One region of the Rhizobium tropici CIAT 899 genome, then DNA from elsewhere that is predicted to be linked to it. Evidence: riboswitches for the same ligand, from Rfam matches in the RefSeq annotation. Region 1 holds a riboswitch; the other holds the start of a gene.
The links. Region 1 has a riboswitch for FMN ahead of ribB (3,4-dihydroxy-2-butanone-4-phosphate synthase). Riboswitches for the same ligand answer to the same signal wherever they lie in the genome.

Region 1 (15,150 bases):
CAGATGAGCAGCCGCTTCTCCGATGCGGGCCATAATGGCGCCGTCCCGATCTTCGGTGCATTCCACGACGATGGCCTCCGGCAGCTGGAATTTGTCTCGCAGTCCGGCCTCAAGTTCGCTGTAGGTGCCGATGGGCGGAATGACGCTGGTGCGAACGATATCTTCCGCTTCCGCCCGCTTCAGCATCCGCGACACCGTCGCCTGCGATAAGCGCAGGTGTTGGGCGATCTCCGCCTGTCGTCGCCCTTCGATGTGGTACATCTGGGCCACTCTTGAAATCAGGCGGAGTTCGTTAAGGCGGGACATGAGCAATTCCGGCTTGAATTTTTATTCACACTTAGCCGGTGTTGGCCGCAACGTCGAGCGGGCAAGTGCATCATTCCACGTATTCAGAAGTGTGGTTCGGTCGATCTTCTCGGGGCGGATGATGTCCGTGCTGCGAGGAAGCGCCTCGATCACCGTTAGATCCTTCCAGAGGCCGAGCGACAATCCGGCGAGATAGGCAGTTCCCAATGCCGAGGCTTCCGGCGCCTCGCACCGTAAGACGGCATGGTCGATGAGGTTCGATACGCATTGCATCAGGAACCGGTTCTGGCTAGGGCCGCCATCGACATAGAGAGCGCCGAGCGAGCCCCCGCTTTGCGCGCGCATGGCGGCAATCACGTCATGGGCCTGGCAGGCGATCGAATCGGTGACCGAACGTGCCATCTGGGCGCGTGTGGTGGAGAAGTTGATCTGGGAAAAGAGCGCGCGCGCGTCCGAGCTCCAGTAAGGGGCGCCGAGGCCGACAAAGGCGGGCACGAAGCCCGGCCCGCCCGGTTTTGCCGTGGCGGCCAGATCGACAAGAGCCGCCACATCGGCGAGGCCTAGAATATCCGCCATCCACGGAAGGCTTGCGGCGGAGACCAGGATATTGCCCTCGAAGGCAAAGGTTGGAACGCCGGCAATACGCCAGGCAACTGTCGTCGTGATGCCGTTGCGCGGCGCGATGAAGCGCGGCAATGTCGTCATGACGGAAGAGCCGGTTCCGAAGGTCACCTTCCCATCGCCGGGCTTGAAGGCGCCATGGCCAAAAAGGGCGGCATGGCTGTCGCCGATAGCGGCGCGTATCGGCGTGCCGTCCGGGATGCCGGGCAGCCCTCGCGTCGTGCCAAAATCGGCGGAACTGTCAAGCACCTCGGGAAGCCGGTCGATATCGACGCCGAAGATATGTCCGAGTTCTTCGCTCCAGGCCTGGGCCTGCAGGTCGAACAGCTGACTGCGCGCGGCATTGGAGGCATCGCAGACGTGACGACTGCCGCCGGTCAGGCAATGAATGAGCCAGCTGTCGATCGTGCCGAGGCGCACGCGGCGTCCGGCAGGTGCCCGATCAAGCAGCCAGCGGAACTTCGAGCCGGGAAACATCGGGTCGAGGGGCAGGCCGGTCAGAGCTTCGACGCGCGCAAGATGGCCTTCCGTGGTCAGGCGTTCGCAGTCCGGCGCGGTGCGTCGGCACTGCCAGCTCAGGACCGGGCCGAGCGCTTCGCCGGTTTCGGCGTCCCAGATCGTAACGGATTCGCGTTGATTGGAGATGGCCACGGCCTCGACCGTGACCTCGGCAGCCACCTTCAGACAGGCCTCGACCGCCTCGCAGACGGAGGCGAAGATTCTGCGTGGGTCCTGCTCCACCCAGCCAGGCCGCGGATAGGAAATGCCAACGGCGGCCGAGCCTCTGGCAAGAATTTCGCCCGCTTCTGAAACCAATACGGCCTTGGAATTGGTGGTGCCCTGGTCGATTGCCAGAATTGCCCGCATCATCGTCTCCTCACATATAGGGCCGGGGCGGATGCGCACCCCGACTTATACGATCTGCTACCAGATTATTTGCGCTTGAGTAGCGCGACTGCGGCATCAGCAATTGCTGTCGGCGCCATGCCGAATTCGTCGAGGAGGAATTCGGCCGAACCTGTCGGTGCGTAAATGCCGGGAACGCCAAGACGTTTCATCGGCACAGGTGCGTTGTCGACCACCACTTCGGCGACCGCCGAGCCGAGGCCGCCGAAGATCGAATGTTCTTCTGCCGTTACGATCGCGCCCGTCTCGTTGGCCGCAGCGATAATGGCGGCCTCATCGATCGGGCGGACAGTTGCCATATTCAGGACGCGCGCCTTGATTCCGCGCTCGGCGAGGATCTCGGCTGCCTTGACCATCCGGTGGGTCAGCGTGCCGTTGGCGATGAGGGTGATGTCGGAACCTTCGCGCAACAGATTAGCCTTGCCGACCTCGAATTTATGGTTCTCGGGAAGCAGATCCGGAACGCCGACGCGCGACAGGCGCAGGAAGCAAGGGCCATCATAGCCCGCCGCCCATTCGACGGCGGCGGCCGTTTCAATCCGGTCGCAAGGAGCGATCACGGGCAGATTCGGCAGGACGCGCGTCCAGGCGAAATCCTCAATCGAGTGATGGGTCGGGCCGAGTTCGCCATACGCCATGCCGGATGAAATGCCGACGAGCTTGACGTTGGCATTGGAGTAGGAGATGTCGGCCTTGATCTGCTCGAGCGAGCGGCCGGTCAGAAACGGTGAGGCGCCGCAGACATAAGGCAGGCGTCCGCCATTGGCGAGACCGGCGCCGACGCCGACCATGTTCTGCTCGGCAATCCCGACATTGACGAGGCGTTCGGGAAACTTCGACTTGAAGCCACCAAGCTTGGAGGATCCCACCGAGTCATTGCAAACAGCGACGATCGTCTCATTTTCGACCGCCAGACGTTCGAGCGTCGCGGCAAAAGCGTCGCGGCAGTCGTGGAGCTTCGGTGCGTTTGTGGGCGCGTTCATTATAGGGCCTCCGACAATTCTGCCAACGCGATTTCATACTGTTCCTTGCTCGGAACCTTGTGATGCCAATCGACCCGATCCTGCATGAAGGAGATGCCGTGGCCCTTGTTGGTGCGCGCGACGATGCAATGGGGGCGTGTCGTACGCTTCTCGAGCGCTGGAACGATTTCGGACATGGCATTGCCGTTGATCTCGCTGACCTCCCAGCCGAAGGCCTCCAGCTTGGGACGAAGAGGAGCGATATCGTTCGTATCGGCTAGGGATGCGCCTTGCTGGAAGCGATTGTGGTCGACGATGAGCGTAAGGTTGTCGAGGCCGAACTGGGCGGCGGCCATGATCGCCTCCCAATTGGAGCCTTCCTGCATCTCGCCGTCGCCGGTGATGACGTAGGTATGGTACTGAGCGCCGGACAGCTTTGCGGCTTTTGCCATGCCAACAGCAACGGGCAATCCATGCCCGAGGGGGCCAGTGTTGGTCTCCACTCCCGGAACCTTATTGCAGTTCGGGTGTCCGTTCAGCCGGGAATGGGGCTTCAGGAAGGTTGAGATTTCCTCCTCCGGAAGGAACCCGCGTTTCGCCAGCACGACATAGAGCGCGCAGGCCGTATGACCTTTGGAAAGAACGAAGCGGTCTCGGTTCGGGTTCTTTGGGTGATCAGGGAAGACGCGCAGTACCCGGAAATACAGGGCAGCAAGCAGGTCGATGACGGACATCTCCCCACCTATATGGCCGGCACCGGCCTCATACACGGCCCGTAGGTCCCGTAAGCGGATCTGGCGAGCGATGCGCTCAAGGTCCGAAATCTCCATCATCTTCCTCACTATGAATAATTATTCACTATTAGATATTTTTACACAGGCGCAGCGATAGTCAAGCCCCATGGTCACTTTCACTTGTGCAGTATTGTCAAATGAGCCGGGTTGACAGTCATTCGCCGGCTTGTTACGAATTTTATAGCAGGGATGAATATTTATTCTTAATTGAACAAATATCACCTCGGACGTCAAGATTGCAGGAGGAACGATGGTGGCGGTAGATATTCAGAGTGAGAGTCGGCCGTCTGGGACGTGGCGCAGCAAGCTGACGGGAGCGACTGGCCCGCTGATCGGGCTCGTCCTACTTTGCCTTTTCCTGACCTTCAGTACGGATGCTTTCCTCTCGGTCCGCAATGGCCTGAACATCCTCGATCAGATCACGGTGCTTGGAATTATGGCGGTCGGCATGACCTTCGTCATCTTGATCGGCGGCATCGATCTCTCGGTCGGCTCGGTTCTGGCTCTCGCGATGATGGTTATGGGCTGGACGGCTAACGTCGCCGGTCTGCCACTCGGCCTCAGCATCGTGGTGGCGCTCATTGCCTCTATGATCAGTGGCCTGATCGTCGGCATCATGGTCACCTGGTTCAGGGTCCCTGCCTTTATCGCGACGCTCGCGATGATGTCGGCCGCGCGCGGCGTGGCGAACATGATCACCGACGGTCAGCAGATCGTCGGCTTCCCCGACTGGTTCATGATGCTGGCCATTGACCGTCATTTCGGCATCCTGACCGCAACCGTCTTCCTGATGCTCGCAGTCGTCGCAGCTGCCTGGACTTTCCTGCACTTCCGCGCAGAAGGCCGCATGCTCTATGCGGTCGGCGGCAATCCCGAAGTCGCGCGCCTTGCCGGTATCAACGTCCAGCTTGTGACTATTCTTGTCTACGTGGCGAGTGCCGTCCTTGCAGGTCTTGCCGGCATCGTTCTTGCCGCCCGCCTCGACTCGGTTCAGCCGTCCAGCGGCTTTGGCTATGAGCTAGACACGATCGCGGCCGTGGTCATCGGCGGAACGTCTCTGTCGGGAGGCGCAGGCGGCATTGGTGGGACGCTGATCGGCGTCCTCATCATCGGCGTTCTGCGCAACGGCCTCAACCTGCTCAACGTCTCGCCCTTCCTGCAGCAGGTCATCATCGGTGTCGTCATCGTTCTCGCTGTCGGCGCGGAGACGATCCGCAAGCGGCGTGCTGCATGATCTTTCGGCTCGCAGATCATGCGGGCCACCAGAAATTCCTCTCCGAAAGGTTTGGAGCGGATCTATTGCCCGAGGGGGAGGATAACCCACGGGTTCATTAACAACGGAGGAACTGACATGAAATTTGCGCGCACTCTGCTCGCGTCTGCTGCCCTGCTTGGCCTCAGCCTCGGATCCGTTCATGCGGCCGAAGTCAAGAAGCTCGGCCTTGCTGTGGCCAACCTGCAGGCAAACTTCTTCAACCAGATCAAGCAGTCCGTCGAAGCTGAAGCCAAGAAGCGCGGCATCGAGGTTGTCACCGTCGATGCCAAGGGCGATGGTCCGACCCAGATCAATCAGGTCCAAGACCTTCTGACGCAGAATATCGACGCCCTGATCTACATTCCGGCGGGTGCAGCTGCAGCAACCGTTCCTGTCAAACTCGCCCAAAAGGCCGGCATTCCTGTTGTCAACGTCGATCGCAATGCCGATGGGGCTCCGGGCGATACGTTTCTTGCGACCGACTCCGTCAAATCGGCCAAGGCGGTTTGCGATTACCTTCTGAAGGAAGCCGGTGGCAAGGGTAAGATGGTCATCATCCATGGTCAGAAGGGCACGACGCCCGAGCTTGACCGCACCAAGGGTTGCCAGGAGTCGCTGAAGGCCTATCCGGACGTCAAGGTCGTCGCCGAGCAGTATTCTAACATGTGGAGCCAGGACGAGGGCTTCCAGATCATGCAGAACATGCTGCAGTCGAATTCGGATGTCTCGATCGTCTTTGCTCAGGCAGATGGACTGGCGCTCGGTGCGGCCCAGGCGATCAAAGTCGCCAACCCATCGCAAAAGATTGTGGTCGGTGGTTTTGATGGCGACACCGCCGCGCTCGAGGCCCTCGGCAAAGGTGTGTTCAACGTGACCGCGACACAGCAGACGCAGAAGATGGGCCGCGATGCGGTGGAGAACGCGGTCAAGCTCGCTGCCAAGGAAAAGGTGCCGCCGGTGCAGCTGATGGATGCCACGCTGACGACCAAGGAAAACGTGGCGGGCTTCATCGCCAACCACCCGTAATCAGTCGAAATCGTTAGGAGGTGTGTTGTGACCGAGCCGGTTCTTTCCCTAAGGGGTATATCCAAGCGCTACGGACCGCTCCAGGTTCTCAAGAATGTGGACCTCGACGTCTATCCCGGCGAAGTGGTTGCCCTTCTCGGCGAAAACGGCGCCGGCAAGTCGACGCTGTCAGGTATCATCGCGGGGTCACGCACCCCTTCCGAAGGTTTGATGACATGGCTGGGGCAGCCTTATGCCCCGGCCGCACCGCGTGAGGCGATCGACAAGGGTGTCGTCCTGATCCACCAGGAACTGCAGCTTCTGCCGCATCTTTCGATCGCCGAAAATGTCTTCATCGGCCGCTGGCCGATGAAGAACGGCGTGGTCGACCGCGCGCAGATGGTCCGCCGCGCCCAGGAGCAATTGGCTCGACTGAACCTCCATATTCCAGCGACACGGAAAGTCGCCGGCCTGTCGACCGCAAACCAGCAGCTCATAGAGATCGCAAAGGCGCTGGCGCTCAATGCAAAGCTCCTGATCCTCGATGAGCCGACCGCGGCATTAGGCGGCGCGGAAACCGAAGCCCTCTTCGAACAGGTTCGCAAGCTTCGTTCCGAGGGCGTCGGCATCATCTATATTTCCCACCGCATGGAAGAGATCAAGCAGATCACGGACCGCATCGTGGTGCTGCGTGATGGGGAACGGGTCCACGAGTTCGCGGACAGCTCGACGCCGGTTCGCACGATTGTCGAAAGCATGGTCGGCCGTTCACTCGATCGCCTGTTTCCGGCGCTGCCGGAGCCAACCAGCCGCCCGGTTCTTCAGGTATCCGGTCTTTCATCTCCGGAAAATGCATTCCGCGATGTCACCTTTGACGTGCACGCAGGCGAGATCCTCGGCATTGCCGGTCTTGTCGGTGCGGGCCGCACCGAATTGGTGCGCGCGATTTCAGGCGCCGACCCGATCAGCGGCGGCGCTGTCAGCCTCGACGGCGAGACATTGAGGCTGCGCAGTCCCGCCGACGCGATTGCCAAGGGAATCGTGATGGTGCCTGAGGACCGCAAGGAGCAAGGTCTCGTCGTGGCACACAAGATCAGCGAAAACATTATCTATGCCAATCTCGATAAGCTCGGCGGCCGATGGATAACAGCGGGCATGAAGCGTGTCTTCGCCGAGAAGGCGGTGGCGAAGTTCGGCGTAAAAGGGCGTGCGGAGCAACTCGCGTCGGATCTGTCCGGCGGTAACCAGCAGAAGGTCGTAATCGCCAAATGGCTGATGCGCAATCCCAAGGTCGTGGTGCTCGATGAGCCGACGCGCGGCATCGATGTCGGAGCGCGTGCCGGCATCTACGATATCATCGTCAACCTCGCCAAGCAGGGTGTTGCGGTCATCGTCGTCAGCTCGGATCTGGAGGAGGTTCTCGGCGTCTCAAACCGCATTCTCGTGCTGGCGCAGGGCAAGCAAGCAGGCATTCTCAAGCGTGACGAGGCCAATGATGTCTCGGTCATGGAACTGGCGACAATCTAGGCAAAGACAGAAAGGAAGAGCGGTGTCCGACATCTCTCTGAATGCACCGAAATTATTTGATCTCAGCGGCCAGGTTGCGATTGTAACCGGCGCCGGCAGCGGCATCGGGCAAAGGATCGCGATCGGTCTTGCCCAGTGCGGCGCGGACGTAGCGCTTCTGGATCGCCGCACCGATGACAGTCTTGCCAAGACCGCGCACCATATTCAGGCCGCCGGGCGCCGTTCGATCGAAATTGCAGCAGATGTTACCAGCAAGGGGTCCATGGCTGAAGCGGTCGCGCGTACCGAGGCCGATCTTGGTGCGCTCTCGCTGGCCGTGAATGCAGCCGGCATTGCGAATGCCAACCCTGCCGAGGACATGGAAGAGGATCAGTATCAGACGCTGATGGATATCAACCTCAAGGGCATCTTTCTGTCCTGCCAGGCCGAAGCGCGCGCCATGTTGAGGAACGGCCGCGGTTCGATCGTCAATATCGCATCCATGTCCGGCGTCATCGTCAATCGGGGTCTAAGCCAGGCGCATTACAATGCGTCGAAAGCCGGTGTGATCCATATGTCGAAATCTTTCGCCATGGAATGGGTTGGCCGCGGCATCCGCGTCAACACGATCTCGCCAGGCTATACGGCAACACCAATGAATACGCGCCCGGAAATGGTGCATCAGACCAAGCTCTTCGAAGAGCAGACGCCGATGCAGCGTATGGCCAATGTTGACGAGATGGTCGGTCCGGCCGTCTTTCTGCTATCGAATGCCGCAAGCTTCGTGACGGGCGTTGATCTGCTCGTCGATGGCGGCTTCTGCTGCTGGTGATGCCATGCGCAAGCTGATCGCTGGAAACTGGAAAATGAACGGTTTCGTCTCCTCCCAGGCTGAGATCGAGGCGCTGAAGGGACTGACGGGCAGTGCGGCGTGCGACATCGTCGTCTGCCCGCCCTTCACGCTGATCGACCGCGCCGTGGAGCGGGCTAGAGAATCGCATCTCGTCATCGGCGCGCAGGATTGCCATGCCCAGGCGTGCGGCGCCCACACCGGCGATGTGTCCGCGGAAATGCTGGCGGACGCCGGTGTTCGCTACATCATCCTTGGGCATTCGGAGCGGCGCATGTCGTACGGAGAGGATAATGACATCGTTCTTGCAAAGGCAATTGCCGCTCATCGCGCGGGTTTGATCGCGATTATCTGCGTGGGTGAGACGCGGCATGAGCGCGACGAAGGACGGGCGATCGAAGTCGTCGGCGATCAGTTGAGCGGGTCCATTCCTCAGGGCGCAAACAGCGCCAATCTCGTGATCGCCTATGAGCCTGTTTGGGCAATCGGGACAGGCCTGGTGCCGACCTCCGAGCAAATTGAGGAGGTCCATTCAGCGATCCGGCGCTTGCTGGAAGAACGGATGGGCCGGGATGGAAGCTTGGTCAAAATCCTCTATGGCGGCTCGGTCAAGGCGTCGAATGCGCCGGCAATCTTCGGCCTGAGTAACGTGAACGGGGCACTCGTCGGCGGCGCCTCTTTGAAGGCATCGGAATTTGCCGGGATCATTTCTGCAGCAGGTTGAGCGAGAAGGCTCAGATGCCGTCGGCGTGCCGATGGCGCCTTGAAAGGAAAAAAATGCAACGCTTTGAGAAGAAGACCGTGGTCATAACGGGTGCCAGCCGCGGCATCGGTGCGGCCATCGCCAAGCGCTTCGCGCGCGAAGGCGCCAATCTCGTGGTCTCAGCCAACGAAGAAAGCGTCCATGGTGTGGCCGAACAGATCAAGGTTGACGGCGGGAAGTCCGTCTCTTTCGTCGGTGACGTTACCGACAAGGCAAGTGTCAAGGCGCTTTATGATGCCGCCGAACAGGCCTTCGGTAGCGTCGACGTCTCGATACAGAATGCAGGTGTCATCACCATTGCTCGCATCGAGGAGATGAGCGAGAGCGAGTGGGACAAGGTCATGGCGGTGAATACAAAGGGCGTCTTTCTCTGCGCCCAGGAAGCAATTGCCCGCATGCGCAAGCATGGCCGCGGCGGCCGTATCATCAACACGGCTTCCGGCCAGGCGCGAGACGGCTTCATCTACACGCCGCATTATGCGGCATCCAAGATGGGGGTCGTGGGCATCACGCAAAGCCTCGCCAAGGAAGTCGCCATCGAGAATATCACCGTCAATGCGTTTTGCCCCGGGATCATCGAGACCGACATGTGGGCCTACAACGACCAGGCTTGGGGCAAGCTGCTCGGCAATTACGGCCCGGGTGAACTGATGAGGGAATGGGTCGATGGCATCCCGATGAAGCGAGCGGGCTCCGGCGAGGATGTCGCCGGCCTTGTCACCTTTCTTGCAAGCGACGACGCTGCCTATATCACCGGCCAGACCATCAATGTCGATGGCGGCTTGATCATGTCGTAAAAACGAGCCGAACAGACTGTTCAGCGTTTCAAGTGATTGAAATGCGGCCGAATGCTGAAACCCCTCTTGCGATTCCGGCTGCCGATCGCCTATGTTTCAGATGTTCTCAGGGCGGGGTGTAATTCCCCACCGGCGGTATCGAGGAAACTCGGAGCCCGCGAGCGCCTCCGTCGAAGCGGAGGGTCAGCAGATCCGGTGAGATGCCGGAGCCGACGGTCATAGTCCGGATGGAAGAGAGCAATGTTGCAACGCCATGCTTCGTGGCGTGTTCGCATCCTTGTTCGCCCAAGGGAAAACGGTGGCTGAGAAATCGGCCATGGATGCCGCCGAAGCGGCGAACCCTTGAAAGGCAGAAGACATGGCAATTGCCAAAATTGAAGATGCAATTGAAGCGATAGCGCGCGGAGATATTGTCGTTGTTGTCGACGACCGCGACCGTGAGAATGAAGGCGATCTGGTCATCGCTTCCGACGCGATCAGCGCCAAGGCCATCGCATTCATGATGAACCATGCGCGTGGATTGATCTGTGTCGCGATGAAGGGAGAGCGCCTCGATGAGCTCGATATCCCGCTTATGGTTCCCCGCAATACCGAAATGCTGAAGACCGCCTTCACTGTCTCGGTTGACTATATTCCGGAAACCACAACGGGCATTTCTGCCGCCGACCGTGCAGCCACCGTCCGCGCTCTCGTCACGCCGGGAACAAAGCCTGACGATTTTGCTCGTCCCGGCCACATCTTCCCGCTGCGCGCCCATCCTGAAGGTGTGCTCGGCCGGCCGGGTCACACGGAAGCAGCCGTCGATCTCGCACGACTTGCAGGACTGACCGCGTCCGGCGTGATCTGCGAGGTTGCCAATGACGATGGCACCATGGCCCGTCTTCCCGAGCTGGAAGCTTTCGCCGAGCGACATGGCCTTCATCTCATTACGATCGAAGATCTTATTTCCTATCAGCGGCTGGCACCGACGATCAAGGCAGCTTAAGTCGCTCTTTTGACCACGACAGCTCCGCGGAAACCAAATTTGCCAATCGCGTCATCGCGATTGGTCGGCTCCGGCTGATCATTCAAATTCGCAGGGGAAGAACTTCAAATACCGGTAGCGGCGTTGTCACGTTGTTTGAAAGGTGGCCGCTTGACATATCGGTCCTGATCAACCGCTCTCCACAACCAGCTTTTCTGACCGTTGATGCGTGCCACGACCTCAGCGAGGTGCCAGACATCGCCTTTCGTGGGCGCCTTGTGGCGTATGCGGCGCGCATAATCAGGGCCGAGCTTTCGGCACCATCGGGGGATCGTCTCGTAGGAAACGGCGATCCCGCGATCGAACAGCATTTCCTCAACATCGCGCAGGCTCAGATTGAAGCGGAAGTAGAGCCAAACAGCACGGGCTACGATTTCGATCGGGCAGCGGTGGTTCCTGGAGGTCGGTTCACTCACGGTCATGGGCGCGCTGCTACCTCAATTTCCTTCCCGCTCAATCACGTGCAGCCCCTCAATGGCCGTGCCCGTAACAGTCGTGCCATTGCTTGGATTTGTGCCGGTTTCATAATGGAGAACGAAATCATGCTAGCTTACCTCTTCTATCTTCCGCGACCAGAAGGTGCGCGTTGCACTGAAGCGCAACTGAGTATGAAATTTGAGCAATATCGGAAGAGTGCAGGCGAGCTTGCGAGGTGGATAGAGTCAATTTCGGTGGTATCTCGGGCGAGGTGTGAGAAGGCTTTCTGATCTGAATTGCCGATTAAGCTTTTGAATTATTTTAATAAAATCTAATTATGGTTCGCCACGTTTTCTGGGATGCCCTCCGCTCGGAGGATACGGATGGGTAGTGACGGCATGTAGCCGCGAGCAGGTGACGGACCACCAAGTACGGTCGCAAGCACCCCCGGCATCGCCGTCAGCCAAGCCGCGCCAATGGCCGTTGCCTCACCTGGCGTCACTGTTTGCCGAGCACTTCGTCCTCATAAAGCTGATCCATGCTGAGGGACGCGACCTCGGCAAATGCCGTCTGGTTGCGGACGCGGCCGCCGCTGAGGATGACAACGTCGTCGCAGAAGGAGATCGTGCTGCGATGATGGCTGATCACGATCGTCGTGCGACGACCGGCTCGCAATTTCAGCGTCTCGACAATGGCAGCTTCCGACAATCCATCCATGGCGTTGGTCGCTTCGTCCAGAATGAGAATATCGGGATCGCGAACGAGCGCCCTTGCGAGAGCTATTCGCTGGCGCTGTCCGGCCGAAAGGCTCGCGCCCCTGTAGCCGACGAGTGTTGCGTATCCGTCAGGCAGTTTTTCGATGAATTCATGCGCTTCGGCAAGTCTGGCGGCCTCTTCCGCCTCAGCGTGCGAGGTATGCTGCCCATAGGCGATGTTTTCGAAAATGGTGCCGTCGACCAGTTCCAGGTCCTGGCTGGCAAGCGCGAGCCGGTTTCGCCATTGCGTGGGATCGATGCGGCTGAGCGGCAATCCATCGATCAGGATCTCGCCTTCGTCAGGTTCGACAAAACGGCAAAGGAGGTTCACGATCGTCGTCTTTCCCGCTCCCGATCGGCCGATCAGGGCAGTGGAGCGACCATGGCCAATTTCGAAACTGGTGGATCGCAGCACCACCGGACGTGCGGCGGAGCCAGGATATCGAAAGCTCACCTTGTCGAATTTTATCTCGCGGTTCAGTCGGGGAGCTGGCAGATCTCCCGCCGGCGGGGGTGGCTTGCCGGAGGCATCCAGCAGCCAGCGGACTTCCTCCAGCGAACCGCTCCAGCCTTGCACCTGGCTCCATGCCTGCTGCAGAGCGCGCACATGCGGCTGCAGCCTGTAGAGCAAGACGACGAAGGCGACGATGATGGGAAAACTGACGTCAAACGACCAGGCGCTGACGACGACCGCGAGGAAAAGTGCGGAATGCAGCACCTCCGTCAGCGGCGGCAGCGCGCCTTGGCGAGTCTGCAGAATAAAGCCCGCCTTTCTCACCGCATTCGATGCGCCGTCGAACACGGCCTTTTCGCGCTTCTCCTGGCCGAAAATCCGGATCAGCCGTCCGGCATGAACGAGATGCAGCATTCTGCCGGCAAGTTCATTGTTAGAGGAAGTGACCGTGCGGCTCGGCATCTTCAGGCCGGCGGAGAGGCCGGCATGCGCGGCCTGGACGAGGATGAGGCCGAGCGCGACGCAAAGCGTCATCTGCCAGGACAGCAGCAGCAGAAAGTCAAGAAGAATGACAGTCGCCGATGCATTGACCATCGCCCCAAGCACCGTCTGTATGGCATCCGATGCCCGCCAGGATTCGTTGGAGATGATGTTGAGCAGCCGGCCTGGGCTTTGCTGCAGGAAGAAAGGATATCCGATCTTCAGGAGCCGATCGGCAAGCGCGCTGCGGATCGCGTGGCCGGCCTTGCCGTGTATGAAGTTGGTCAGTGCCGTATTGGCGAAGGCGAGGATGTTCTTGAGCGTGATCAGCGCCAGAATGCAGGCGGCAATCACCATCATCCGCTGTCGGTCGTCCAGACCGGATCCGACTTGCTGGAAGAGAGCGGAAAACCCGCTCAGCCCAGTCGAAGCCTTTTCGCCTCCGATGATGCTGAGCATCGGAATGATGAGGCCGATGCCGGTGCCTTCGAGTACGGCGCTGATCAGGCCGAGAATGACGACGACAGGCATGAGCCGGATCTGTCGGCCAAGCGCCTGCCGTAGGAGCTGCAAACCTGGCAGGAGGAGTTTCAGCATGGCGGATCTCTCCTCAATGAGCGGGTCGTCTGCTTGATCCGGTTCAGTTCCGGCCGAGGGCGGCTCGTTATGGCACATCGCGCGAATTCGAGTGCGCCCAGCACATTCATGAATATGATTGGCCAATGAGACAAGGAGACTTCTGGATCGAAGCGCGGCCCGCCCCACAATTCCTTCCAGGCCGAGCGGAAAGTCCAGCAGAAATGACGCAGCAGCCACGGCGCGCCGGACAGGTGCTTCAGACAGAGCGCGCCATTTCCAAGACTGTAGCTGCGATGAAGCCGTTCGATCGCCTCGCGTTGGCTGCGGCCGTGATAATGCAGCACGTTCATGTCGGGAACATATTCGATCGGAATACCAAGCTGAAAGGCGCGGACGAGATAGTCGGTATCTTCGGCCGATTGCAGAACGCTGCCGGCGCCGAAGCGCTCGTCGAAGCGGCCGACGCGCCGGGCGACTTCGCGGTGCATCGTCATGTTGCAGCCAAGTATGAAGCCGCCCGGGTGGACATCCGGCGTAAAGCGGGCCGGCTCCGGCGATCGCTTGATCGTAAACGGCAGATCGAGCGCATTGCCGAGTTCGACACGACCGCCCCGGATGACCAAGCGTTCTCCGCCTGCGTAGTGCCGCTCCAGATCCCGCAGGTAGTGCAAGTCCACTTCGCAATCGTCATCGATGAAGATCAGGATGCGCCCGCGAGACCGCTCCATCCCTGCATTGCGGGCGGCGGCCAAGCCGCAGCGGCGTTCCACCACCGGTATGATCGCAATGCTGGAGGAGGAGGCGATGCGGGCGAGCCGCTCGGCGGTATCGTCGGTCGAGCCGTTGTCGACCACCACCACCTCGCTTGCCATCGAGGCGTGCGCGCGACTGGCTGCCTCGATCGATCGGATGCAGGCCTCAAGCGCCTCGGCGCGGTTGCGGGTGCAGACGATGAAGCTCGCCGTCGGCACTCGGCCGATGGACAGGCGAGGAGGCCTTGTGGCAAGCTGCGCCTGCGCTTGCGGGATGTCGGAATCCGCGCCAGCCATATCAGGCAAGTCCTTGCTGCGGCAGCACGCTTCCTGCCGGCACCGATTGCCGATATCTTGCCAGGGCGTCGAGGCGCAGGCTCGCATCGCTCCAAAGGCGGCTGCACCAGGGCGCATAGGTGGCGACGCGAAGCCCATACCGTTCGCGACGCCGTATCGTGTGCCATTTGCCTGTCTTTGTCAGGAACTGATGCGTCAATGCGGGCTGCTTCTCGTCCGCGATCAGCTGATAGAGGAAATAGAAGAAGCACATCAGCCCTTCCTCATAGCTTGCGGAGGCCCGCAGGCCGCGTGCGGCGATCCTTTCTTCGATGGAGAGGAGACAGTCGGCGGCACGGGCAACCGTGTCCTTCGTCACCGCCATACCGATATCGTGCAGGGCATAGGGATCATCGATCAACGATACCCGTTGGAGATTTTCTGCCGCGATCTTCAGATGCGTGAAGCGCATCGGTCGCTTATGTTTGTTGGTGACGCTCTCGTCGTGAACGCGATAGGCAACGAGGCTTTCGTCGATCATCGCAGCGGGGAATTCTCGGGTGATCCGCCGGAACAGATCGAAATCCTCGGCATGCACATAGCTTGTATCGTAGGTCAGCATGTCAGCCGGAATGACCCTGCGGTTAT
Region 2 (15,150 bases), on a different replicon from region 1:
GCATAGCCCATGGAGTGCAGGATCTGGACATCCTGCTTTTTGTCTAACTCTGAATAATCAGACATGCCATTCCCCCTAAAGCCCGGTCGTCCGCGGGATTGCGGAGAACCATGTGTCACATTGACCGCTGGCATTTCGCCATGCGGCCTGATCGCAGTTGAACTGCTCCCCGGGGTCTTTTTCTTTTATGCTCAGGCTTCCAGACCACTCTGGAGAAGCCCCGTCAGATAATCGGCCACGACCCCTTGGCCGACGTCATCCAGAATGAGGTCGTTGCGGACCTCGATCATTACGTTATGCAGACCATTGGCAAGCCCATGCAGCTTCAGCGTATGGGTAACGCCGTCTTCAGGTCCGTAAGGCTGGTTGCGTTCAGTCTTGTAGAGCGGCGCTTTGGTCGCTGCGTCCAACATGCGATCGGCCAGCCAACGGTCTTCGTCATGCAGAATGCCAAGCTCCACTGCGCGCGGCTTGCCATTGTAGATCGGCGTGAAGCTGTGAATTGTCACGATCACGGTTTTTTGTCCGCGTGCGGCACGCTCCTTCAAAAGCGACCGGATGCGATCGTGGAACGGGATATAGAGCCCCTCCGTGCGGGCCCGCCTGTCCGCTTCGCCCAGACGCTGATTGCCGGGGATCGTATAGATCTCGCTCGTCTCCGGCATGGCACCGGCGCTTTCGGGGGGCCGGTTGCAATCATAAATCAGCCGGGAGAAGCGCTGAAACACCAGAGTGGCATCAAGGCCCGCGGAGATTCTCCTTGCAACCGCGAGTGCACCCGGATCCCAGGCGATGTGGCTGGAACGCGCCTCGGCTGAAAGCCCGAGATCGCCGAACCGCTCGGGAATCTCACGCGAGGCATGCTCGCAAACGAGCAAAACTGCGCTGCTTCCGTCCGGCCTTTCGACCGCGACGCAATCGCCGTCCGCCTTCGACAAAATGCCTTGCTGCGCAAGCATCAGAGACGCCCCAGTGCCGATTAATAAAATCTTTATAAGAAAAGAATTCTTCAGGTTTTCCCTGCTGTCAACTGGAAACTGAAATTATTTCTTCATTTGTGACATTGACTCGAATTGTGACAGCGTTGTTATATCCTGGAAAGAAAGCGGCATCAGACCGTTCGGGGAGCAAAAATCGAGTGAGCAATGCGTCGAAGACAGTTTCGGACGTGATCAATGCGCGCTTTGACACTTTGACGCGCGCCGAAAAGCAGCTCGCCAAAAGCTTGCTCGACAACTATCCCGTTTCCGGATTGGGTAGCATCACCACCGTCGCCGAGAATGCGCGGGTTTCGACCCCGACAGTCGCGCGCATGGTGCAGAAACTCGGATATAAAGGCTATCCGGACTTCCAGGCCCATCTTCATCAGGAAGTAGAAGCGACGATCTCCAACCCGCTGACAAAGCACGATCGCTGGGCATCGAACGCTCCGGGCACGCATATCCTCAATCGCTTTGCCGATACCATCACAGGCAATCTGCGGCAGACTCTGTCGGACCTCGACGTGGCCACCTTCGACAGCGTCGCGGCACTGCTGTCGGAAAGAAAACGCGCTCTTTATTTCGTAGGCGGTCGCATCACCGGGGCGCTTGCCGAATATTTCTTCACTCATATGCAGGTCATCCGACCGAACACGACCTTGCTTTCTTCGAACTCAAGCGCATGGCCGCAATATGTCCTGAACATGAATCCGGGCGACCTGCTCGTCATCTTCGATATCAGGCGCTACGAGCAGGAAATGGTCAATCTCGCGGCTGCCGCCCGCCGCCATGGCGCTGAAATCATCGTCTTCACCGATCAGTGGGCAACTCCGGCCGCCAAACATGCCAAGCACACGTTCCGCGTGCAAATTGAGGCGCCTTCCGCCTGGGATTCATCGGTTGTTACCCTGTTCATCGTCGAAGCCCTGATCGAAGCCGTCCAAAGCTCGACATGGGACGAAACGAGCGAGCGCATGAAGACACTCGAAGGTCTTTTCGAACAAACCAAGCTGTTTCGCAAGCTAAGCTGAAGGGGAGTGAAAACAGAAAATAACAGCTCCTGGAGGATGTGGAATACAGCGACTGTCATACTTGTCGATTAGAAGCAAAAATCGACTGCGTTTTCAGTAAACCCAACGCTTTGAAGTCGTCACACAACCTTCATGTAACGTCATTAACAGCAACGCCAGACACTGAAAACCCAAAAGGAGGAAATGCAGTGATCTCGAAAATTCATCGTCTTCTGACAATCTCCACAGCGATGCTCGTCGCTTCGACGGCTATGGCCGCCGCGGAACCGAGCGCCGATCTCATCGCTGCCGCCAAGAAGGAAGGCACGCTGACCACCATCGCCCTGCCCCACAACTGGTGCGGTTATGGCGACGTGATCGCTGCCTTTAAGGCGAAATACGGCATTGAAGTCAACGAACTGAACCCGGATGCGGGTTCGGGCGATGAAGTCGAAGCGATCCGTGCCAACAAGGGCAACACCGGCCCGCAGGCTCCTGACGTGATCGACGTTGGTCTCTCCTTCGGCCCGACCGCCAAGAAGGAAGGCCTGCTGCAGCCCTACAAGGTGTCCACCTGGGATTCGATTCCGGACAGCAATAAGGATGCTGAAGGCTACTGGTACGGCGACTACTACGGCGTTCTCTCCTTCGTCGTGAACAAGGACATTGTGAAGAACCCGCCGAAAGACTGGGCTGACCTCCTGAAGCCGGAATACGCAAACTCTGTTTCGCTCGCCGGCGACCCGCGCACATCGAACCAGGCCGTTCAGGCCGTCTACGCCGCCGGTCTCGCCGCCGGCGAGAAGGATGCAGTCAAGGTCGGCGCCGCCGGTCTCGATTACTTTGCCAAGCTCAACAAGGCTGGCAACTTCGTTCCCGTCATCGGCAAGTCCGCTTCGCTGGCTCAAGGTGCAACCCCGATCGTCATCGCTTGGGACTACAACGGACTTGAATGGCGCGACGGCCTGAAGGGCAACCCGCCGGTTGACGTTACCGTTCCGGCTTCAGGCGTTCTCGCGGGCGTTTATGTTCAGGCGATCTCGGCTTTCGCGCCGCATCCGAACGCTGCCAAGCTCTGGATGGAGTTCCTCTATTCCGACGAAGGCCAGATCGGCTGGCTGAAGGGCTATTGCCACCCGATCCGCTTCAACGACCTGGCGAAGAACAAGAAGGTCCCGCAGGAGCTTCTCGACAAGCTGCCGCCGGCTGCTGCCTATGAAAAGGCAGTCTTCCCGACGCTCGACGAGCAGGCTGCCGGCAAGACCGCCATCACCACCAAGTGGGATTCTGTCGTCGGTTCGAACGTGCAGTAATTTGACCTGACATGACCTCCCCGCTTCGGCGGGGAGGTTTCCGTTTTTCTGACGCCGCGGATTGGGCCAATTATGAGCATCGCCACAACATCAACGGTCAGTTCCACTCCGATGATCAATAAGCGTGTAGTCATCGACTGGCTGGGAATAGCACCCTTCCTGATCTTCGCGCTGCTGTTCCTAATTCTTCCGACGATCTATCTGATAGCAGGCGCCTTTCTAACGCCGGACGGCAGCCTGACGCTCAAGAACATCGCCGACCTGTTCACGCCGACGATCATGAGCGCCTATTGGATCAGCATCAAAATCTCGGTCGCTTCGGCGCTCGGTGGCGCGATCATCGGCTTTTACCTGGCTTGGGCGCTGGTCCTTGGCGGGCTTCCCACTTGGATCCGTCACGCCTTCCTAACCTTCTCGGGGGTCGCATCGAATTTCGCCGGCGTGCCACTGGCCTTCTCGTTCATCGCCACACTCGGCCGCCAGGGTCTGGTCACGATATTGCTCGCTCATTTCGGCTTTAACCTCTACGGCAGTGGCTTCAACCTGTTGAGCTTCTTCGGCTTGACCATTACCTACATGTACTTCCAGATTCCGCTGATGGTGCTGATCATTACGCCTGCGCTCGACGGCATGAAGAAGGAATGGCAAGAAGCGGCTTCCATTCTAGGCGCAACCAATGGACAATATTGGCGGATGGTCGCCCTTCCGATCCTCTGGCCGAGCCTGCTTGGCACGACGCTGCTACTGTTTGCAAATTCGTTCGGCGCCATCGCGACTGCAATTGCACTTACCGGCAGCTCGCTGAATATCGTTCCGATCGTACTCTATGCGCAGATCCGCGGCGACGTGCTGCACAATGCCAATCTGGGCTATGCGCTGGCGCTGGGCATGATCGTCATCACCGGTATTTCGAACGTCATTTATATCTTGATGCGCATGCGCGCTGAACGGTGGCAGAAATGAAGCTGCAAAAATTCTTCGCCTGGATCGCCGTTGCCATCGGCCTCATCTACTTCCTGGTGCCGCTCATCGGTACGCTGGAGTTCTCGCTGCGCATGCGGCGCAACGCTTACAGCTTTGACGCCTATGCCTCCGTCTTTTCGGATTTCGGCTTCATAACGGCCTTTGGCTTCTCGATGTTGATGGCGCTTCTGACCATCATCTTCGGCATGCTGCTCGTTGTGCCCACGGCCTATTGGGTGCGGTTGCGGCTGCCGCAGCTTCGCCCTGTCGTAGAATTCATCACCTTGATGCCGTTGGTCATTCCGGCCATCGTCATCGTTTTCGGCTATCTGCGGCTCTATAATTCGTCGTCGATCCTGCCGCTGACCGGCTATAATTCGACGACGAACATTCTGCTCGTCTGCTCCTACATTGTATTGTCGCTGCCCTATATGTATCGTTCGGTCGATACGGCGATGCGTACCATTGATGTCGGCACGCTGACGGAGGCTGCCGAAAGCCTTGGTGCAAAATGGACAACCATCATGTTCAAATGCATCTTTCCAAATGTCATGAGCGGTGTGCTTTCCGGAGCATTCATCACCCTTGCGATCGTCATGGGCGAATTCACCATGGCATCGCTGCTCAACCGTCCGGCATTCGGGCCCTACATGCAGCTTATGGGCGCCAACAGAGCTTACGAGCCCTCTGCCCTGGCCATCATCGCGCTTGCCGTTACCTGGCTCAGCATGGGCCTCTTGCAGCTCGTTTCCCGTTTCTCAAAATCCGCTCCGATTAAGGCGTAAGGCTTCTCACCATGGCTTTTCTCGAACTCACCCACATCAAGAAGTCCTTCGGCGACATTCACGTCGTCCATGATTTCAATATGCAAATCGAGAAGGGAGAATTCGTCTCCTTCCTCGGGCCGTCGGGCTGCGGCAAGACGACCGTGCTGCGCATGATCGCAGGTTTCGAAACGCCGACCGCCGGCACCCTGTCGATCAATGGCAAGGACCAGCGGGCGCTGAAACCGAACCAGCGCAATATCGGCATGGTCTTCCAGGCCTACGCATTGTTTCCGAACATGACGGTGCATGACAACGTCGCCTTCGGCCTCAAGGTGGCCGGCATGGCGAAGCCCGACATCGACAAGCGCGTCAAGGAGATGCTGGCACTCATCAAGCTCGATCATCTCGCCGGCCGCTATCCATACCAGATGTCCGGAGGCCAGCAGCAGCGCGTGGCGCTCGCCCGCGCTATCGCCGTCAAGCCGCAGGTGCTCCTGCTCGACGAGCCGCTCTCGGCTCTCGACGCCAAGATCCGTATCTCGCTGCGCGAGGAAATCCGCGCCATCCAACAGCAGCTCGGCATCACCACAGTTTTCGTGACGCACGATCAGGAAGAGGCGCTGTCCATCTCCGACCGTATCGTGGTCATGAATGCAGGCCGCGCCGATCAGATCGGCACGCCGTTCGAAATCTACAACAAGCCTGCAACCCGTTTCGTCGCCTCCTTCGTCGGCACGCTGAATCTGATCGAAGGCAAGGTCGTCGATCCCGACAGTAACCGCATCATGATCGGCGATCAGGGTGTGACCCTGAAGCAGTCGGTGACCGCCTACAAGCCGGGCGATACCGTATCGCTTGCCCTGCGTCCGGAAGCTGGTTCGCTGGCGGAATCGGCCAAGGGCGATACCGCCCTCACGGGCGAAGTCTCCTCGGCACATTTCCTGGGCTCGGTCATCCGCACTCGCATGAATGTCGCCGGCAACACGATTTCCTTCGACATGTTCAACAGCCCGGGAATGATGCCTCCGAGTGTTGGTGAGAAGGTGACGCTGCGCTTCGCCTCTTCCGACCTGCTCGTCATTCAGGACTGAGAAAGAGCCCTCCATCACCGTCATTTTGGAAAATTATTCGCAGGCGCCGGGTCAAAAGCCCGGCGTTTTTCTTTGATTTCCATAAGACAAAGCATCTATAGTCCACGCGTTCTCAGGGCGGGGTGCAATTCCCCACCGGCGGTATGGGGAGTTTCCTCGAGCCCGCGAGCGCCTTCCGGATTTCGGAAGGGTCAGCAGATCCGGTGAGATGCCGGAGCCGACGGTATAGTCCGGATGGAAGAGAGCAAGCAGGATCGCACCTCCTCCGCGAGGGGTGCTGCGATGTTGCGTGTTCGCCCAAGGGATATTTGACAACAACCCTTGAAAGGCAAAATTCATGACCATTTCGATTTCCACCCAACCGAGCCGCATTGCGATCATTCGGGCCCGCTGGCACGCCGATATCGTCGATCACTCGGTCGATTCCTTCGTTGCCGAATGGCAGACAGTCGAAGGCGCGCCGCCGATCGATATCTTCGACGTACCCGGGGCGCTTGAAATTCCGCTGCACGCTCAGACGCTTGCCCGCAACGGCCGTTATTCCGCGATTATCGCCACCGCTTTCGTTGTCGACGGTGGCATCTATCGCCATGAATTCGTCGCCAATACGGTTCTCGATGCCATGATGCGCGTCCAGCTCGATACCGGCGTGCCGATCCTGTCGGCAGTCCTGACGCCGCATCACTTCCAGGAATCGGAAGCGCACATCCAGTTCTTCAAGGAACATTTCATCATCAAGGGCCGTGAAGTCGCCAGCGCCTGCCGCCACATCCTGGCGGAGCGCGGCAAGCTGCTGCCCGCCGTCACAGTTTAAGCTTAGCATGGTGGAGGCGCGGCATCTGCCCGCCTCCATGTCCACCAGAGAGGAAGTCAGTGACCGTCCTACGCATCATCCCGAACCTGCCCGCCGCCGATCCTGCCACGGCCCGTCTTTTCTACCACGACCTGCTCGGCCTCGACATCGTCATGGATCACGGCTGGATCCTGACCTTCGCCTCCGAAGCGGCAACTGTGCCGCAGATCAGCGTCGCCAGCGAAGGCGGTTCGGGAACGCTCGTCCCTGACCTTTCCATCGAAGTCGACGATGTCGACACGCTCTATCAGCGTGCCACCTCCATGGGCTTCGGCATATTGTACGACCTCACGGACGAGCCGTGGGGTGTCCGCCGCTTCTATGTCCGCGACCCCTTCGGCAAGGTCGTCAATATCCTCTCCCACCGCTAATTCAAGCTCGCGGAGAGCCTCAAGACTCCCCCGGGCATTCTCACCGCAGATCGAGATTGAATGTGGTGCGCTCGGCCGGCCAAACCGATTCCGAATAGGTGATCGGCACTCCGTCGGTATCCGCATCCACCTTGCGCGTCACCAGCAGCGGGACGGATTTCGGCTGGCGCAGGATCCGCGCTTCGTCGGCCGTCGGCATACGCGCCTCGATCTCCGTCGATAACCGCTCGTAGTCCGTGACACCGTAGCTGGCGAGCGCCGCCGAAATTGTCGGATGCTGTAATCTAGCCTTGTCGAAATCGGGAAAACGTTCGGCAGGATAATAGGAATCGCCCAATTCCACCGGAATGCCGTCGGCCGTCATGACGCCGCGACGATGGATGACCGGCGCGCCGATTGCGATCTTCAGATAGGCCGCGACGGGTTCGGTCGCCGGCACGATCTCGTGAACGAGCAGCTCGCCGCCCGGTTCGAAACCTTGCTCGATCAGATTTTTGTGAAAGCGGGTGCGTTTCGACAGCGTATAGTCGAGCACTCCCCTATGAACGAAAGTCCCTCGCCCCTGTTCGGCGCGGACCAATCCACGCTGCTCCAAGTGCCCCAGTGCCTGGCGCACGGTAAAACGGCTGACGCCGAAACGCTGCATCAACTCCGGCTCGGTCGGCAATTTCGTCCCCGAGGCGAAAGTCCCGGCGGCAATATCGGCCGCCAGGATCTCGCCGATCTGATGCCAGAGGGCGCTGCCGCCCTTTCGGTCGATGGTCTCCATGTCAAACGCGCTTCTCGATACGGAACAACAGCTTGAATTCGGCCGGATAGCTCAATGCATCGAGAATGCTCGGATAATATTTCCGGTCCTTCGATGCATGCACGAAGCCGTCATAGCCGAAACGCTTGACGGATACGTCGAAGCCAGCCGCAACGAAGGTATCGATGTAATCCTGTGGGGACCGATCTTGCATCGGCGCATTGCTGTTGTTGCCGATCAGCTCGAGCCACTTCGGCCAAAGCGGCATTTCATTGTGGCAGCCGGTCACAGCGTAGTAGACACCGCCGTTGCGCAAGGCTTGGAACATCTGTTCCGCATGCTGTTTCAGCTCCGGCAACAGATAGATGACCTCATAGCTGAAAGCGACATCGAAACTATCGGCGAAGGGCGACAGGTCGGTCTCTACATGAAACTGCAGCGGCATGTTGCCTGCGGCTTCGACGGCAGCAGCCACAGACTCCGAAGCAATATCGATACCGACGCCGCGTCGGAACGGCCGCATGGCATAAAGCAGCCGCAGAAAGCCACCTCGATTGCAGCCGAAATCCAGGATCGTCTTCGAGGAAAAATCGCGCTCCGGCACGGTCTCGATGAAATGCCGCCAATAAGGACTATGGGATTCCGCCATTTTCGTATCGCCCTGCGGATCCTTGTGCCAGGTGGCGTAAGTCGTTGCTGCGTTTGCCATGATGTGCTCGCTGTAGGAGTGGACTGAACTTGAGATAGCTCAGCTTCATGACAGTCACGTGAATTCATCCGGACGACTGGAGTATTTATCTGGTACTTCATGCCAATCGCGATCCCTCTACTGCTCGCAATCCACCATCCATTGCACGCCGAACCGATCCGTCAGCTTGCCGTAGTAGCTGCCCCAAGGCTGAACGGCGAGCGGTGTCGTCACCCTGCCGCCTTCAGCCAATCGGGCAAAAATCCTGTCGGTACTCTCTCGGTCATCCACCATGAGCATATGAGCGGAACCTCGCATCGGCTCGGCATCATGATTGTCAGAGGCGAAGAACAAGACGCCTGGTCCCTCAAAGCGAGCGTGCATTACTCTGCCCCGCATCGCTTCGTTGGCAAGCGGTATCCCTTCCGTACCGTGACGGATCAACAGCGTCACTCGGCCCAGCCCGCAGGCCGTATAGAATGCGAGGGCTTCGTCGCAATGCGTCGTAAAAAACAGATAATTAGCGAGTTGCATTTCCTGCCTCCCTTGTTGTCGAACGAGCGGCCCACTCGGCCGCCCGTATTGATGCCAACTACCTCGTCTCAAGCGCGATGAGCTTGGATCTCAGGCGCTCCAGCGCTCGCAATGGCATTGACCAGATCGGCATTGTTGTAGCTTTGCCCCGCAATGCCCCAGGCACCTTCAGGCGCATAGACTATATTCGACCAGATATGCTCACGCTTGACCCGCCCTTCGGCCGCCCGCTCGACGATATCGGTCGCCCTTGCAATGAAAGCGCGCTTGGCTTCGGCGGTCGCGAGGGCGATTTCGGGCAGCTTGAGTTCGATGAAAGCCGCGGCAACGGGCTTTCCAGCTGCCAGCACATGTGCGGCCGGAAGCACATTGATAGATCCGATGACATTGGCCGTCATGAATTCATTCCCGGTCAAGCCGGCAACGTCGAGGACGGCATCCGTCAATCCGGCAAAAGCTTGCGCCTGCGCTTCGGATGAAAGCAGTCCTTCGGATACGGTGAGCGTAATGGGCATTGGAACATCTCCTTGTTGGACCTGTGGCGGCAATTGATATATACCGATCACTCTTTAACGATACATACCGATCACTCTCTATGCAAGCCATAAAGAATGATCACTCTCAATGGAGGCGGCAATGCGCTATAGCGCCGAACACAAGGAAGAAACACGGACGCGTGTCGTCGCGGCCGCGGGGCAGGTATTTCGCAAGGAAGGCTATGGCGGCGCTGGCATCGATGCTCTGACCAAGGCGGCCGGTGTTACCAACGGCGCCTTCTACGGACACTTCAAGTCCAAGAGCGAAGCGTTTCGCACAGCCGTCGTGGAAGGCTTGCAAGAGCTGCGTCAAGGAATCCTGACACTCAGGGAAAACCAGCCTAAAGATTGGTTGAAGGCGCTTGCCGGTTTCTATCTCGGCTACAAGCGGACCTGCGATCTCGGTGACAGCTGCACGCTGCCGAGCCTTTCCCCCGACGTGATGCGTGCTGACGGTGAAACGCGCGACGCATATACGGCGGAATTGAGAAAACTGATCGCGGATGTCGCTGCCGGTCTGCCGGAACGCACGAACTCTGCCGAGTTAACGACGGAGGATCGTGCGATTCTTCTCCTCGCAACGCTCAGCGGCGGCGTCACCATTGCTCGCGCAGTCTCGGATCCCGCGCTGTCCAGCCATATCGGCAAGGTCATAGAGCGGGCTGCTTTGGTAATAGGAAGTCCCTCAAAGCCGCACGGCGAATGACCGATCGCAACATGCATGAGGCCGGAGCCAGCTGAGACGAAGCTTTCCGCTTCATCTCAGCGCCAATTTACACCCGGATTGCCTTATCGTTCTCATCGAAACGATGCATCTGGTTCGCATCGGGCGTTGCATAAACCATCTCGTCCGGCTCATATTGATGCTCCCCGAAGAGACGCGCAGTGAGAAGGCCGGTGGCCTCGGATTCGAGGTAGATGATCGTGTCCGCGCCGAGATGCTCGACATGGATGACCTTAGCTGCCCAGGTGCCCTGATCGCGCGACAGCGTGATATGTTCGGGGCGAATGCCGACGGTCTTGGCGCCGCTTTCGCCCAGACGCTCAGCCGCGATGAAATTCATCTGCGGCGAGCCGATGAAGCCGGCCACGAAGGTGTTGGCCGGACGATTGTAGAGCTCCATCGGTGAACCGATCTGCTCGATCGCACCGGCATTGAGCACGACGATCTTGTCGGCAAGCGTCATCGCTTCGACCTGATCGTGGGTAACGTAGATCATCGTCGCCTTGAGACTGCGATGCAACCTGGCGATCTCTAGACGCGTCTGCACGCGCAGCGCGGCATCAAGATTCGACAGCGGCTCGTCGAACAGGAAGAGTTCCGGCTCGCGAACGATGGCGCGGCCAATGGCGACGCGCTGGCGCTGACCGCCGGAAAGCTCTGAAGGACGGCGGCCAAGATAGGGCGCCAACGACAACATGCCCGACGCCTTCTCGACCCGGCTGTCGATCTCGGCCTTCGCAGTGCCGGCCTGCTTGAGACCCAAGCCCATATTGTCCTTGACGGTCAGATGCGGATAGAGCGCATAGGACTGAAACACCATCGAGATGCCGCGCTTGGCCGGAGGCGTGACCGTCACATCCTGGCCGTTGATCAGCACGGCGCCGGAGGTCACGTCCTCGAGGCCGGCGATGCTGCGCAGAAGGGTCGACTTGCCGCAGCCTGAGGGCCCGACGAAGATGACGAACTCGCCATCCTTCACCTCGAGATCGATGCCCTTCAGCACATCGTGCGTACCGTAGGCCTTGCGAATGGATTTCAGTTGAAGCGATCCCACAGTCTCTTGTCCTTATAGATAAACGGGCTTGCCGGTGCGCACGCTCTCATCGGCGGCAAGGCATATACGCAGCGATTGAACGGCATCGGCCATATGGCGATTGAGGTCGAGATCCTCGCGGATGGCTTTCAGCATGAAGGCCTGCTCGAAGTCGCAGAGCTCCTGATGACCTGGCTCACCATCCATATGCAGATCCTGATCCGGCCGGATGAATTGGCCGTTCGGCCCTGTCTCGGCGCTATGCAGCCGGATGACCGACGTCTTCGTGTGCATGTCGATATCGTCGGACTTGGCATTCTGATCCATGGCGATCGAGACCGAACCGTTCGGCGACATCACGTCCTTCACGAAGAACGCCGTCTCCGAAATCATCGGACCCCAAGCGGCTTCGTACCAGCCGACCGAGCCATCCTCGAAGATCACCTGCAGATGCCCATAATTATACATATCGGGCTTCACCTCCTGCGACAGCCGCAGGCCCATGCCGCGCACCTCGACGGGCTTGGCGTCGGTGATCTGGCACATGACGTCGACATAATGCACGCCGCAATCGACGATCGGCGAGGTCGTGCGCATCAGTGCCTTGTGCGTCTCCCAGGTCGGGCCGCTCGATTGCTGATTGAGGTTCATGCGGAACACATAGGGACCGCCGAGCTTGCGGGCTTCGGCGATCAGCCGCATCCACGAGGGATGGTGGCGGAGGATATAGCCGATCGCCAGCTTCTTGCCGGCCCTCTTGGCAGCGGCGACAACGCGCTCGGCATCCTCCACCGTAGTTGCCAGCGGCTTCTCGACAAAGACATGGCAACCCGCCTCGAAAGCCATGACGGCGAAATCAGCATGGCTGTCGGAATAGGTGTTGATGGAGCAGAGATCCGGCTTCAGCTCCCTCAATGCCGCCTCGAAATCCGCATGGATCGTATAGCCGCGCAGTTCCTCAGGCAGCTCCGGTTTGGAACGATTGACGAGGCCGACGATCTCGAAACCCGGATTGTTGTGATAGGCCAGCGCATGACTGCGGCCCATATTGCCAAGGCCGGCGACGAGAACGCGGATCGGCTTTTCGGATGAGCTCACTTGACTGCTCCGGATGTAATGCCGCGAATGAGTTGACGCGAAAAGATGACGTAAAGGATGAGGATCGGCAGGATGGCGAGCGTCAGCGCCGCCAGCACCGCATTCCAGTTGGTCACGAACTGGCCGATGAAAATCTGCGATCCGAGGGTCACCGTCTTGGTCGCCTCGCTCGGCGCGAGGATCAGCGGAAACCACAGATCGTTCCAGATCGGGATCATGGTAAAGACGGCAACCGTCGCCATAGCCGGACGGACTAACGGCAGGACGAGGCGGAAGAAGATCGCATATTCGCTGAGGCCATCGATACGGCCGGCATTCTTCAGGTCGTCGGAAACCGTGCGCATGAACTCGGACAGGATGAAGATCGCAAGCGGCAGGCCCTGCGCGGTATAGACGAGGATCAGCGCCGTCAGCGTGTTGACCAGGCCGGCGGCGACCATGCCCTGCAGGATCGCGACAGTACCGAGACGGATGGGGATCATAATGCCGATGGCCAGATAAAGACCCATCACCGTATTGCCGCGGAAACGATATTCCGACAGCGCAAAGGCCGCCATTGCCCCGAACAGCAGCGTCAGGATGATCGAGACGATGGTGACGACGAAGCTGTTCTGAAAATAGGTAAGGAAATCCCCCTGCTTCAGAACGGTGTCATAGCCGATCATGCTGAAGGAGGACGGCGTCGGGACGCTCAAGGGCGCGCGAAAAATCGAGGCGCGATCCTTGAACGAATTGATGACTGTCAGGAACACCGGAAAGATGGCGACGAGCGTATAGGCGATGAGCGCCAGATGCACGAGGCCGGTGCGAAGGGTGGAAGTGCGTGCCTTGGACATGGGTCGCGCTCCTCAGAACTGGTAGCGGCGGATGCGCCGCTGGACGATGAAAAGATAAAAGGACACACCGGCCAGGATGATCAGGAACATCACCGTCGCAATCGTCGCGCCCATCGAGCGATCGCCCAGCTGCAGCTGAAAGCCGAAGAAGACGCGGTAAAGCAGCGTGCCGAGAATATCCGTCGAGCCGTCCGGCCCCGCCAAGGCGCCCTGCACGGTATAAACCAGGTCGAACGCATTGAAATTGCCGACGAAGGTGAGGATCGAGATGATGCCGATTGCCGGCAGCACCAGCGGCAGCTTGATCTTCCAGAACTGGCTCCAGCCGGTGATGCCATCGCATTCGGCCGCCTCGATGACCTCTTCGGGGATGTTGAGCAGTGCCGCGTAGATCAGCATCATCGGGATGCCGACATATTGCCAGACCGAGATCAGCGCGACGGTAATCAGCGCCGTGCTCGGCCTGCCGAGCCACGGGGCGAAGAACGATTTCAGACCGATGACATTCAGAAGCTCGGGCGCAACACCCCAGAGCGGCGAGAGGATTAGCTTCCAGATGAAGCCCACGACGACGAAGGAAAGTAGCGTCGGCAGGAAGATGGCCGTGCGGTAGAAGGCGACAAAACGCAGCTTCGGCAAGGACAGAAGTGCAGCCAGCGCGACACCGATCGGATTCTGCACGCACATGTGGATGGCGAAGAAGATCAGGTTGTTGCGCAGCGCATTCCAGAAATCGTGAGACCAGCGTTCGTCGCCGAACAAAATCTTGAAATTGTTCAGGCCAACGAAGACGGACTGATTGTCGACGACATTGTAAAGCGACAGCCGCAAGGTCTCGATCAGCGGCAGGATCATGACCGCCGTATAGACGACAAAGGCCGGGAATAAGAAGACGAGGATGTGCCAGCGTTTGGAGCGCCTGATCGGCATGACCTCAAGGGCATCTGATGTCGCGGCGTCGCTCATGGCTTTCTGCCTGTTTTTCTTGGCTGCATGCCGACGCAGCAGCTCTAAGGTTCAAATCCACCCGCAGTTACGGCTTATGGCCGAAGTGAAACGGCATCGGGTGTGTCGAATGCAAGGGCGAGGCGATCGCCGGTTCGATTATCAAACAATGAAAAGGGCGAGGAGCCCGCAAGGTCCCTCGCCCGCATGATGCAGCTGTTTACTTGCCGGGCTTGTACCAGCTGTCGAGGCCCTTCTGGAGCTTCTTGGCAGCATCGTCCGGCGTATCCGTGCCGTTGATCACGTTTGCGGATTCGGTCCAGGTTTCATTTTCCAGATTCGGCTTACCGCGCGACAGGATCTGATAGGTAGAACGAACGGTCGACTTGTGATTGTCACGCCAGGAGACGAATTCCTGCGCAAGTGCATCGCTCATCTTTACCGGATGCGAGTTCAGGCTGAAGAAGCCGGGCAGCGAGTTGGCATAGATGTTGGCAAACTCGTCGGAAGCGACCCAGCTCAAGAACTTATTGGCTTCTTCCTGATGCTTGCTCTTCGTGTTCAAGCCGACACCGATATCCGGATGGTCGGAGATATAGGCGGTGTCGCCAGCCTTGGCGACCGGCGGTGGGAATGCACCCATCTTGAACTGCGCCTGGG

Region 2: it holds a riboswitch for FMN, as region 1 does, so the genes downstream of both, RTCIAT899_RS11445 (6,7-dimethyl-8-ribityllumazine synthase) here and ribB (3,4-dihydroxy-2-butanone-4-phosphate synthase) in region 1, are expected to answer to the same signal.

Annotation. Positions count from the first base shown of each region.
Region 1 is NC_020062.1:1,363,522-1,378,671, reverse strand. Features, by position in the region: gene RTCIAT899_RS28425 (sugar-binding transcriptional regulator) at 1-306, opposite strand, end outside; gene RTCIAT899_RS28420 (FGGY family carbohydrate kinase) at 328-1,794, opposite strand; gene RTCIAT899_RS28415 (transketolase family protein) at 1,860-2,816, opposite strand; gene RTCIAT899_RS28410 (transketolase) at 2,816-3,625, opposite strand; gene RTCIAT899_RS28405 (ABC transporter permease) at 3,840-4,823, shown strand; gene RTCIAT899_RS28400 (sugar ABC transporter substrate-binding protein) at 4,941-5,870, shown strand; gene RTCIAT899_RS28395 (sugar ABC transporter ATP-binding protein) at 5,898-7,376, shown strand; gene RTCIAT899_RS28390 (SDR family oxidoreductase) at 7,399-8,187, shown strand; gene tpiA (triose-phosphate isomerase) at 8,192-8,929, shown strand; gene RTCIAT899_RS28380 (glucose 1-dehydrogenase) at 8,983-9,765, shown strand; FMN riboswitch at 9,864-10,008, shown strand; gene ribB (3,4-dihydroxy-2-butanone-4-phosphate synthase) at 10,124-10,750, shown strand; partial or broken gene RTCIAT899_RS28370 (IS6 family transposase) at 10,903-11,211, opposite strand; gene RTCIAT899_RS28365 (ABC transporter ATP-binding protein) at 11,705-13,492, opposite strand; gene RTCIAT899_RS28360 (glycosyltransferase family 2 protein) at 13,486-14,523, opposite strand; gene RTCIAT899_RS28355 (glycosyltransferase family 2 protein) at 14,525-15,150, opposite strand, start outside.
Region 2 is NC_020059.1:2,342,318-2,357,467, forward strand. Features, by position in the region: gene RTCIAT899_RS11410 (amino acid permease) at 1-65, opposite strand, end outside; gene RTCIAT899_RS11415 (N-formylglutamate amidohydrolase) at 192-959, opposite strand; gene RTCIAT899_RS11420 (MurR/RpiR family transcriptional regulator) at 1,139-2,011, shown strand; gene RTCIAT899_RS11425 (ABC transporter substrate-binding protein) at 2,200-3,303, shown strand; gene RTCIAT899_RS11430 (ABC transporter permease) at 3,376-4,266, shown strand; gene RTCIAT899_RS11435 (ABC transporter permease) at 4,263-5,051, shown strand; gene RTCIAT899_RS11440 (ABC transporter ATP-binding protein) at 5,063-6,124, shown strand; FMN riboswitch at 6,229-6,374, shown strand; gene RTCIAT899_RS11445 (6,7-dimethyl-8-ribityllumazine synthase) at 6,462-6,938, shown strand; gene RTCIAT899_RS11450 (VOC family protein) at 6,998-7,348, shown strand; gene phnF (phosphonate metabolism transcriptional regulator PhnF) at 7,389-8,117, opposite strand; gene RTCIAT899_RS11460 (class I SAM-dependent methyltransferase) at 8,119-8,805, opposite strand; gene RTCIAT899_RS11465 (VOC family protein) at 8,923-9,318, opposite strand; gene RTCIAT899_RS11470 (tautomerase family protein) at 9,387-9,833, opposite strand; gene RTCIAT899_RS11475 (TetR/AcrR family transcriptional regulator) at 9,955-10,560, shown strand; gene RTCIAT899_RS11480 (ABC transporter ATP-binding protein) at 10,628-11,632, opposite strand; gene RTCIAT899_RS11485 (Gfo/Idh/MocA family protein) at 11,645-12,658, opposite strand; gene RTCIAT899_RS11490 (carbohydrate ABC transporter permease) at 12,706-13,545, opposite strand; gene RTCIAT899_RS11495 (carbohydrate ABC transporter permease) at 13,558-14,511, opposite strand; gene RTCIAT899_RS11500 (ABC transporter substrate-binding protein) at 14,711-15,150, opposite strand, start outside.